DNA from 4 places in the Hylemonella sp. W303a genome. Region 3 is predicted to be linked to each of the others. Evidence: predicted binding sites of a transcription regulator. Region 3 holds the regulator's gene; each other region holds the start of a gene.
What was found. The regulator sigma-54, encoded in region 3, starts transcription at its own class of promoters, with help from an activator protein. The targets are predictions, from matches to a motif close to TGGCANGNAANCTGCTTT.

Region 1 (2,201 bases), on a different contig from region 3:
GCAGCAGGCCGGGTACTGGCACGGCGCTTGCGGGAAGGTGGCACGCCACCGCTTAACATCGTGAGTGACGGCACCGTCTTTTAAGCATCAACGAGAGCACAGAACCATGAGCACGCCCAGCGCCCTTCCCGACAACGTTCACCTGATCACGCACCCCCTGGTCCAGCACAAGCTCACGCTGATGCGCAAGAAGGAGGCCAGCACCAACAGCTTTCGCCGCCTGTTGGGCGAACTGGCCAGCCTGATGGCCTACGAGGTCACGCGCGACATGCCCTTGCAGGACGTCGAGATTGAAACCCCGCTGGAAACCACCATCGGCAAGGTCATCGACGGCAAGAAGCTGGTCTTCGTCTCCATCTTGCGTGCTGGCAACGGCTTGCTGGATGGCATGCTCAACGTCGTGCCCGGCGCACGCGTGGGCCACATCGGCCTGTACCGCGACCCCAAGACCCTGGTGGCGGTGGAGTACTACTTCAAGATGCCCCAGAGCATGAACGAACGCGACATCGTCGTGGTCGACCCCATGCTGGCCACCGGCAACTCCGCCATCGCCGCGCTGGATCGACTGAAGGAACTCGGGCCCAAATCCATCAAGTTCGTCTGCCTGCTGACCTGCCCCGAAGGTGCCTCCGCCCTTCACGCAGCCCACCCCGACGTGCCGATCTACACCGCCGCCGTGGACCGCGAACTCAATGACCATGGCTACATCCTGCCGGGCCTGGGCGACGCGGGCGACCGGATCTACGGTACGAAATGACGATCACCCCCAGGCTGCGCTCTCGTCGTTCGCTGCGCCACCCCCCCCTGCCGGGGGCGCTCCCAGCAGCCTGGCAAAGCCAGCTCCGCGGGAGCCCGCGAACGGGCTTTGCAGCGCTGGCCCTGGGTACCTGCAGAGGCACTGTTTTTGCTTGTCTGTTCCCCGTTCATCCCTCTCTTTGATCAGGAGCATTTCCATGTCGTTGCATCGTCGTCCCCTGTTGATCGGCGTCGCGCTGGCCGCGCTGACCGCTGTCTTGTCCACTGCCGCTTACGCCCAAGCCAAGCTCAAAGTCGCTGCGGTCTACACCGTCCCCTTCGAGCAGCAATGGGTCAGCCGCATCCACAAGGCGCTCAAGGCCGCCGAAGCGCGCGGTGAGATTGAGTACAAAGCCAGCGAGAACGTGGCCAACGCCGATTACGAACGCGTGCTGCGTGAGTACGCCACGGCGGGCAACCAGTTGATCGTCGGTGAGATCTTTGGCGTCGAGACCGCGGGCCGCAAGGTCGCCAAGGACTTCCCGAAAACGTCCTTTCTCTTCGGCTCCTCGGGCAAGGCCCAGGCACCGAACATGTCGGTGTTCGACAACTACATCCAGGAGCCTGCCTACCTGACCGGCATGATCGCGGGCGGCATGACCAAGAGCAACAAGATTGGGCTCGTGGGCGGCTTCCCCATCCCTGAAGTCAACCGCCTGATGAACGCCTTCATGGAAGGCGCCAAGGAAGTGAACCCCAAGGTTGAATTCACGGTCAGCTTCATCAACAGCTGGTTCGATCCGCCCAAGGCCAAGGAAGCCGCTTTCGCGATGATCGACAAGGGCGCGGACGTGATGTACGCGGAGCGTTTCGGTGTTTCCGACGCGGCCAAGGAACGCAAGGTGCTGGCCATCGGCAATGTGATCAACACCCAGGCGGACTACCCGGACACGGTGGTCGCCTCCGCGCTCTGGCACATGGAGCCCAGCATCGACCGCGCGATCAAGCTGGTCAAGGAAGGCAAGTTCGCCGCCGAAGACTACGGCGTCTACTCGTACATGAAGCACAAGGGCAGCTCGCTCGCGCCTCTGGGCACTTTCGAGAAGAAAGTGCCCACCGAGCTTGCGGCCAAGGTCCGCGCCAAGGAAGCCGCCATCTACGCGGGCAAGTTCGAGGTCAAGGTCAACGACGCTCAGCCCAAATCCAGCAAATAAGCTCACCCCCAGGCTGCGCGCCTCTTTGGGCGCTACGCCACCCCCCCTTGCAAGGGGGCAACAGCAGCGGACCGGCAAAGCCGGCTCCGCGGTGTCCCCCGATTGATGACCGGTACATTCGGGCGTGTCGGCGTTGAACCTTCTCATGCAGCAAACATCGACCCCAGTCCTCCGTCTCTCCGGCATCAGCAAGCGTTTCGGCGCGTTGCTTGCGAACGACCGCATCTCGTTGGAGCTGAAGGCGGGCGAGGT
Region 2 (2,201 bases), on a different contig from region 3:
AGCGTGCTTGATGATGCCGCCGATGTAATACAGCGCGAACTCGGACAGACCGGCATACCCTTCGCCAGCGAACAGGTTCTTGCCATCCTTCCACACGGACTGGTGCACGTGCATGCCAGAACCGTTGTCACCCACGATGGGTTTGGGCATGAAGGTGGCCGTCTTGCCGTAGGCGTTGGCGACGTTCTGCACGACGTACTTCAGCAGGATGGTCCAGTCGGCGCGCTGCACCAGCGTGCTGAACTTGGTACCGATTTCGTTCTGGCCCGCGCCCGCCACTTCGTGGTGGAACACTTCGACGGGGATGCCCAGAGATTCGAGGATCAGCGACATCTCGGCGCGCATGTCTTGCGTGCTGTCGACCGGGGGCACCGGGAAATAGCCACCCTTGACGGTGGGACGGTGGCCACGGTTGCCGCCTTCCAGCTTGGCACCGCTGTTCCAGGGCGCTTCGTACTCTTCGATCTTGACGAAGGAGCCGGACATGTCGGCACCCCAGCGCACGTTGTCGAAGATGAAGAACTCGGGTTCCGGACCGAAGTAAGCGGTGTCACCCAGGCCAGAGGCCTTCAGGTAGGACTCGGCACGCTTGGCGATGGAACGCGGATCGCGGTCGTAGGCCTTGCCATCACCCGGCTCCAGCACGTCGCAGGACAGGAACAGCGTGGTCTCTTCGAAGAAGGGGTCGATGTTCGCGGTGTTCGGATCGGGCATGAGCAGCATGTCCGAAGCCTCGATACCCTTCCAGCCAGCGATGGAGGAACCGTCGAAGGCGTGGCCCGAGGTGAATTTGTCTTCGTCAAAGTGGGAAACGGGCACGCTGACGTGCTGTTCCTTGCCACGGGTGTCGGTGAAACGGAAGTCAACGAACTTGACCTCGTTCTCCTTCACCATCTTCATCACGTCTGCGACGGTCTTGGCCATCTGGGTACTCCTGCTAGGAAGGTTGGTTGAAAAATCGTTGGACTGAAAGCTGTAAGCAGCGCTGGATCGATGCAGTTTTTGTGCCAATTCCGGTGCGTGTCGGGCACTCATCCGGAGCCGCCATCGGCGCCTTGGGGACTCTCAACCTCTATTGTGCGCCCTTGCCGGGTCAAAACGCCCCATTTCAATGCAGATAGAACTCCAGGGATCGCACCAAAAATGGGACTGACTGCGTGATATGGGGATATCAATCCGCGAAATTCAAACGGTACGCACCAATTCAGGGCCAAGTCGGCAATCCATGGTCCGCAAACCGGCGAGCATGTCCTCGTAGGCGGGCACCATCTGTGTGGGCACCCCTTTGACCCCCAGCTCGATGTGGCGGCCGTGCTCGGGATGATCGACGCTGGGCAGACTGAAGACCTTGACCCCCGGGTGCCCCGCCTCGATGGCCTCCATCAAGGGCGTTAGCACGGCTTCCATCGCGCCGTACACGATGATCGATCGCTCGCCCCAGGCACCGCGCGCATGCAGATGCGCATAGGTCTTGTCCAGCAAGGACTCCATCATCGGCCAGGCCATGACGGGAAAGCCCGGCATGAAGTGCACGGCACCTGACGCCGCGGCCGCACCGCCTCCGGCCACGGTGATGCTGAACCCGGGGATCTTGTTGTAGGGATTGGGCAGGATGTCAGCCCCCTCGGGAAACACGCCCATGTTCAGGCGATGCACGTTGTCGGGTTGGTCCGGGTCATAAGACACGCCCTTTTCACGCGCCATGTCCCGCGCACGCTCATGGATCAGTTCAGCGGCCTGGGGGTGCAGACGCAAGGGACGCCCCAAGGCCGCCGCCGCGCATTGCCGCGTGTGGTCGTCCGGCGTGGCACCGATGCCGCCACAGCAGAAAACCACTTCACCCGAGGCCGCGCGTTCGAAGGCCTGGCGCAAGACCGCGGTGATGCGAGCCGGGTCGTCACCCACGATCTCCGCGCCCGACAACTGCAAGCCGCGCTCGGCCAACAGCTCGATGGTCTTGGGCAAGTGCTTGTCCGCGCGCTTGCCGGACAGGATTTCGTCGCCAATGAGGATGAGACTGAACGTTGTCATATGCCTGGATGTTTCATGCCTTGCCCGCGAGCCGCTTCAGGCCCAGCCATTGCTGCGCCCAAAAACCACGCCCGTAATCCCGCCCCTGCTCCACCTGATCGCGGATGCCCGTGGGGTCGTAACGCAATTCAAAGTTCGCCGTGCCAAACAGCATGTCCCACCAAGGCAGG
Region 3 (2,201 bases):
CATCTGCGACCACGCCTACATCATCAGCGAGGGCCGCGTGCTGGCCGAAGGCACGCCCGCCGACATCGTCAACAACGCCGACGTACGCCGCGTGTACCTTGGCGAGAACTTCAAGATGTGAGTATGTGGGCCCCCATGCTTGTCACTCCCTGCACTGCGCTGCCCCCTGGGGGGCCTTCGCGCCTTGGGGCGGCCCGGCGGCGCGCGCGGGCGCACGCTTGAGAACGGTTTAGCGCATGAAGCAAAGCCTCTCGCTGCGCATCTCCCAGCATCTGGCGCTCACGCCCCAGCTACAGCAGTCCATCCGCCTGCTGCAGCTGTCCACGCTGGAGCTGAACCAGGAGGTGGAGCAACTGCTGGACGAAAACCCGTTCCTGGAACGCGCCGACGAGAGCGCCGAGCGTGAGGCATTTGGTCTGGAGCAAGCTGACACACCGCCGGTGAACGACGACGATCACGGCGACACGGTCAGCAACGGCCCCCTGGAAGGCCCCTCCGAGCACATCCATGAGACGAGCGTCGAAGCCGCCAGCGACGAGGCGACGACCGTGGATCTGGCCAGCGACGGCGACTGGGAAGGGGACGGCAGCGTCGATCTGGCCCCGGACGACAGCGAGTGGGGCGGCGACGCTCCCCCGCGCAACGGCAAGCAGGACGACGACGACGCAGCCGACGCCACCGAACTGGCACGCGCGCACGAAACCCTGCAAGACCACCTGCGTCAGCAAGCCTTGGCCTTGCGGTTGACGCCTGCCGACCGCGCCGCGCTGCTCTTCCTGATCGAGTCGCTCAACGACGACGGCTACTTGGAGGACTCGCTGGAGACGTTGGCGGCCAGTCTGGCGGGCGACGACGCCGAGCAACTGGAAGGTCTGCTGGAACACTTTCAGATCGCGCTGCGCCTGCTGCACCAAATGGAACCTTCGGGTGTCGGCGCGCGCTCGTTGAGCGAATGCCTGCGCCTGCAGTTGCAGCAGCAGATGCAGCACCTCGCGCCGCCCCCCCTTTCGACCTCGAGCGCACAACAGGCGAAACAAGACGCCAGCGGCACGCTACGGCAAACGCTGACTCAGGCGCTGCGCTTGATTGAACAAGCTCCCGAATTGCTGGCGCGGCGCGATCTGCGTCGACTGACCCAGCTGACCGGGGGCTCGGGTGCGGCGGGCGAGGCGCTGACGCGCGAGGCTCTGGCCTTGATTGCGCGGCTGGAGCCCAAGCCGGGTCGCCGTTTCGTGGACGTCGAGCGCCACATCATCACGCCCGATGTGCTGGTGCAGCGCGTGGGGGGCACGGCCAGCAACGCGCGCTTTCGCGTCATGCTCAACCCCGACGTGATGCCCCGCCTGCGCGTGCACGACATCTACGCCAACGCGCTCAAGGGGCAGCGCGGGTCGGGCGGCGGCACGCGCGACGCCAGCAGCCATGCCGCGCTGCAGCAGCGCCTGCAGGAAGCGCGCTGGTTCATCAAGAACATCCAACAGCGCTTTGACACCATCCTGCGCGTGGCCAATGCCATCGTGGACCGGCAAAAGAATTTCTTCGTTCATGGTGAATTGGCGATGCGCCCGCTGGTGCTGCGCGAAATCGCCGACGAGCTGGGTCTGCACGAATCCACCATCAGCCGGGTGACCACGGCCAAGTACATGTCCACGCCTTTCGGCACCTACGAACTCAAGTACTTCTTCGGCTCGGGCCTCGGCACTGAATCGGGCAGCAGCGCCTCCAGCACCGCCGTGCGCGCGCTGATCAAGCAGTTCGTCGGCGCGGAGAACGCCAAGAAGCCGCTGTCCGACAGCCAGCTGTCGGAGATGCTCAAGGAACAAGGCATCGAATGCGCGCGCCGCACCGTGGCCAAGTACCGCGAGACGCTGAAGATCGCCCCGGCGAATTTACGCAAGACGCTCTGAGCGCCCTGCCTCCCCTCTCATGAATGATCTACAGCTTTTCCTGCCCTGCGCTGCTGGCGTGGAGGATTTCCTCGCAACCGAGGTCCAGGCCATCACGGGCGCGCCCAGCGAGGCCCTGCGCAAGGGCCGTGGCGGTGTCGGGGTGCGGGCCAGCTGGCATGACGCGCTCAAGCTCAACCTGCACAGCCGCTTGAGCCAGCGGGTACTGGTCCAACTGGCTCACCGCCCCTACCGCGACGAACAAGACATCTACGAAGCGGCCAGCAGCGTCGCTTGGGAGCTGTGGTTCACCGC
Region 4 (2,201 bases), on a different contig from region 3:
AGATTGCACAGCGTGGACTTGCCAGCGCCGTTTTCACCGAGCAGGCAATGGACCTCGCCCGGGTGCAACGCCAGCGACACCTCACCCAGCGCCTGCAAGGCACCGAAGCGCTTGGACAGGCCATCCAGCCGCAGCAGGGGTGCGCCATCGCGAACGCCGCCCTGCGCTGGGTTTGAGGTGGGCAAACCGGCCGACATCGATCAGCCTTCCAGCACCTTGATCTTGCCGGACTGGATGTCCTTCTTGATCTGTTCGAGCTTGGTCTTCTGCTCGGCCGTGCCACCGCAGGTCACCATGTCAGACGCCTTGGGACCCATGGCCAAACCGAAGGGCTTGTAACCCGCTTTCCAGGTGCCCGCAACGGCTTCCTTGATCGCGTACTGGACCTGGAAGCCCACGCCCGTGATGCTGTAGGCGATGTAGAGCGGGTCGCTGCCGCAGTAATTGGTGTAGCTGCCAATGATCTTGGTGCCCTTTTCCTTGGCCGCTTGCTCCATGCCGCGCAGGCCCAGGTTGAGGATGTGGTAGTGCACGTCGGCGCCCTGGGCGATGGCGGCGAGCGTGGCTTCCTTGGACTTGGCGACGTTGTCGAAGTCACCCGTGTAGTTTTCGAAATACTTGATCTTGGGGTTGATGTACTTGGCGCCGTTGCCGAATTCCTTGCCCGCGTTGACGATGGAGGGAATCTCCATGCCGCCGACGTAGCTGACGGCGCCGTTCTTGGAGAGCATGGCGGCGGCGGCGCCAGCGACGAAGGCGATCTCGGCCTGCTTCACGTCGTAACCGGCGACATTGGCCAACTCCTCGGACTTGTTGCCACCCACGATGGAGAACTTGACCTTGGGGAAACGCTTGGACACCTTGAGCACCGCGGCCTGGGTCTGACCGCCCACGCCAATCACCAGCGCGTTCTTGCTGGCCAAGTTGGTCAGCGCCTGCTCCATGTCGGCGTAGTTGATGTTCTCGATCATCTGCACCTTGATCTTCGGACCCAGTTCCTTCTGCGCGGCGACCAGGCCGTCGTAGCCCGATTCCATCCAGCCCTTGTCGGACTTCGAGCCAGGAATCAGGATGCCGACAGCCAGAGGGTCGGCGGCTTGCGCCGGCACCGCCAGCAAGAAGGCAGCGAACAGGCCACCCAGGGCGACCAAACGACGGGACAAAACGGAAGCTTCCATGACGAGACCTTTCAGCGTATGGGTTGCAGCAAGTAAATAACTGATTACTTACGGGCATGGCTCTTGCAATATCGATGCCAGCCGGGGCGGACGCTCAACGCTGTTTTTGGAGGCACGAGCGCGGTGATTCAGGGCGTTCGCGGTGCGCGGATGGTGCGCGCGCAAGCCATCGCACCAAACCGCGGCACAGCCTCTCCAAAAACTCGCCCACGTGTGTTCCTTGATCTCAGGAGTTCCCATGAAACCTCACCCCTACATCCCCGACGCCCGGCCCGACAATGCCCTGGGGCTGGCGCCGCAGTACTACTGGGTCGCCCGCCAGGACGAAGTCGACATGTCGGTGGACCCCCCCGCGCCCGTGCGCGCGCGCATCACCGCCGAACCGCAAAACGTGGTGCTGGACCTGCGCCGCACGGCCATCGTCATCATTGACCTGCAAAACGATTTCTGCACCGAGGGTGGCTGGGTGGACCACATCGGCGGCAACTACCAGGCCGACCGCGCACCGATTGCGCCGCTACAGGCCCTGCTGCCCGGCTTGCGCCGGGCCGGGGTACCGGTCATCTGGGTGAACTGGGGCAACCGCCCGGACCTGGCCAACATGCCGCCCAACCAGATCCACCTCTATAAGAACAGCGGCAGCGGCGTGGGTCTGGGCGACCCGCTGCCCAATGGCAAAGGGCATGTGCTGCAAAAGGACTCCTGGCCCGCCGCCATCGTGGACGAACTCACGCCGCACGACGGCGACTACCTCGTGGACAAGCACCGCATCAGCGGCTTCTGGGACACGCCGCTGGACAGCATCCTGCGCAACCTCGGTGTGAAAAGCATCCTCTTCGCGGGCTGCAATACCGACCAGTGCGTGCTGCACACGCTGACCGACGCCAACTTTCTCGGCTACGGCTGCGTGATGCTGAGCGATTGCTGCGCCACCAGCTCGCCCTACTTCTGCACCGAGGCGACGATCTGGAACGTCAAAAAGTGCTTTGGCTTCGTGACCGACTCCGCGGCGGTGCTGCGCGC

Region 1: ACLBKS_RS03910 (BMP family protein) is a predicted target of sigma-54. The motif match lies at 894-911, and genes of this name have one in related genera.
Region 2: glnA (type I glutamate--ammonia ligase) is a predicted target of sigma-54. The motif match lies at 993-1,010, and genes of this name have one in related genera.
Region 4: ACLBKS_RS11650 (BMP family protein) is a predicted target of sigma-54. The motif match lies at 1,241-1,258, and genes of this name have one in related genera.

Annotation. Positions count from the first base shown of each region.
Region 1 covers NZ_JBKFDG010000002.1:53,090-55,290, reverse strand. Annotated here, with positions in the region: gene ACLBKS_RS03920 (URC4/urg3 family protein) at 1-84, shown strand, start outside; gene upp (uracil phosphoribosyltransferase) at 107-757, shown strand; gene ACLBKS_RS03910 (BMP family protein) at 954-1,949, shown strand; gene ACLBKS_RS03905 (ABC transporter ATP-binding protein) at 2,095-2,201, shown strand, end outside.
Region 2 covers NZ_JBKFDG010000006.1:20,993-23,193, forward strand. Annotated here, with positions in the region: gene glnA (type I glutamate--ammonia ligase) at 1-924, opposite strand, end outside; gene ACLBKS_RS12125 (competence/damage-inducible protein A) at 1,186-2,031, opposite strand; gene ACLBKS_RS12130 (sterol desaturase family protein) at 2,045-2,201, opposite strand, start outside.
Region 3 covers NZ_JBKFDG010000004.1:14,837-17,037, forward strand. Annotated here, with positions in the region: gene lptB (LPS export ABC transporter ATP-binding protein) at 1-121, shown strand, start outside; gene rpoN (RNA polymerase factor sigma-54) at 237-1,907, shown strand; gene ACLBKS_RS08555 (class I SAM-dependent RNA methyltransferase) at 1,927-2,201, shown strand, end outside.
Region 4 covers NZ_JBKFDG010000005.1:245,083-247,283, reverse strand. Annotated here, with positions in the region: gene ACLBKS_RS11655 (ABC transporter ATP-binding protein) at 1-197, opposite strand, end outside; gene ACLBKS_RS11650 (BMP family protein) at 201-1,178, opposite strand; gene ACLBKS_RS11645 (cysteine hydrolase) at 1,417-2,201, shown strand, end outside.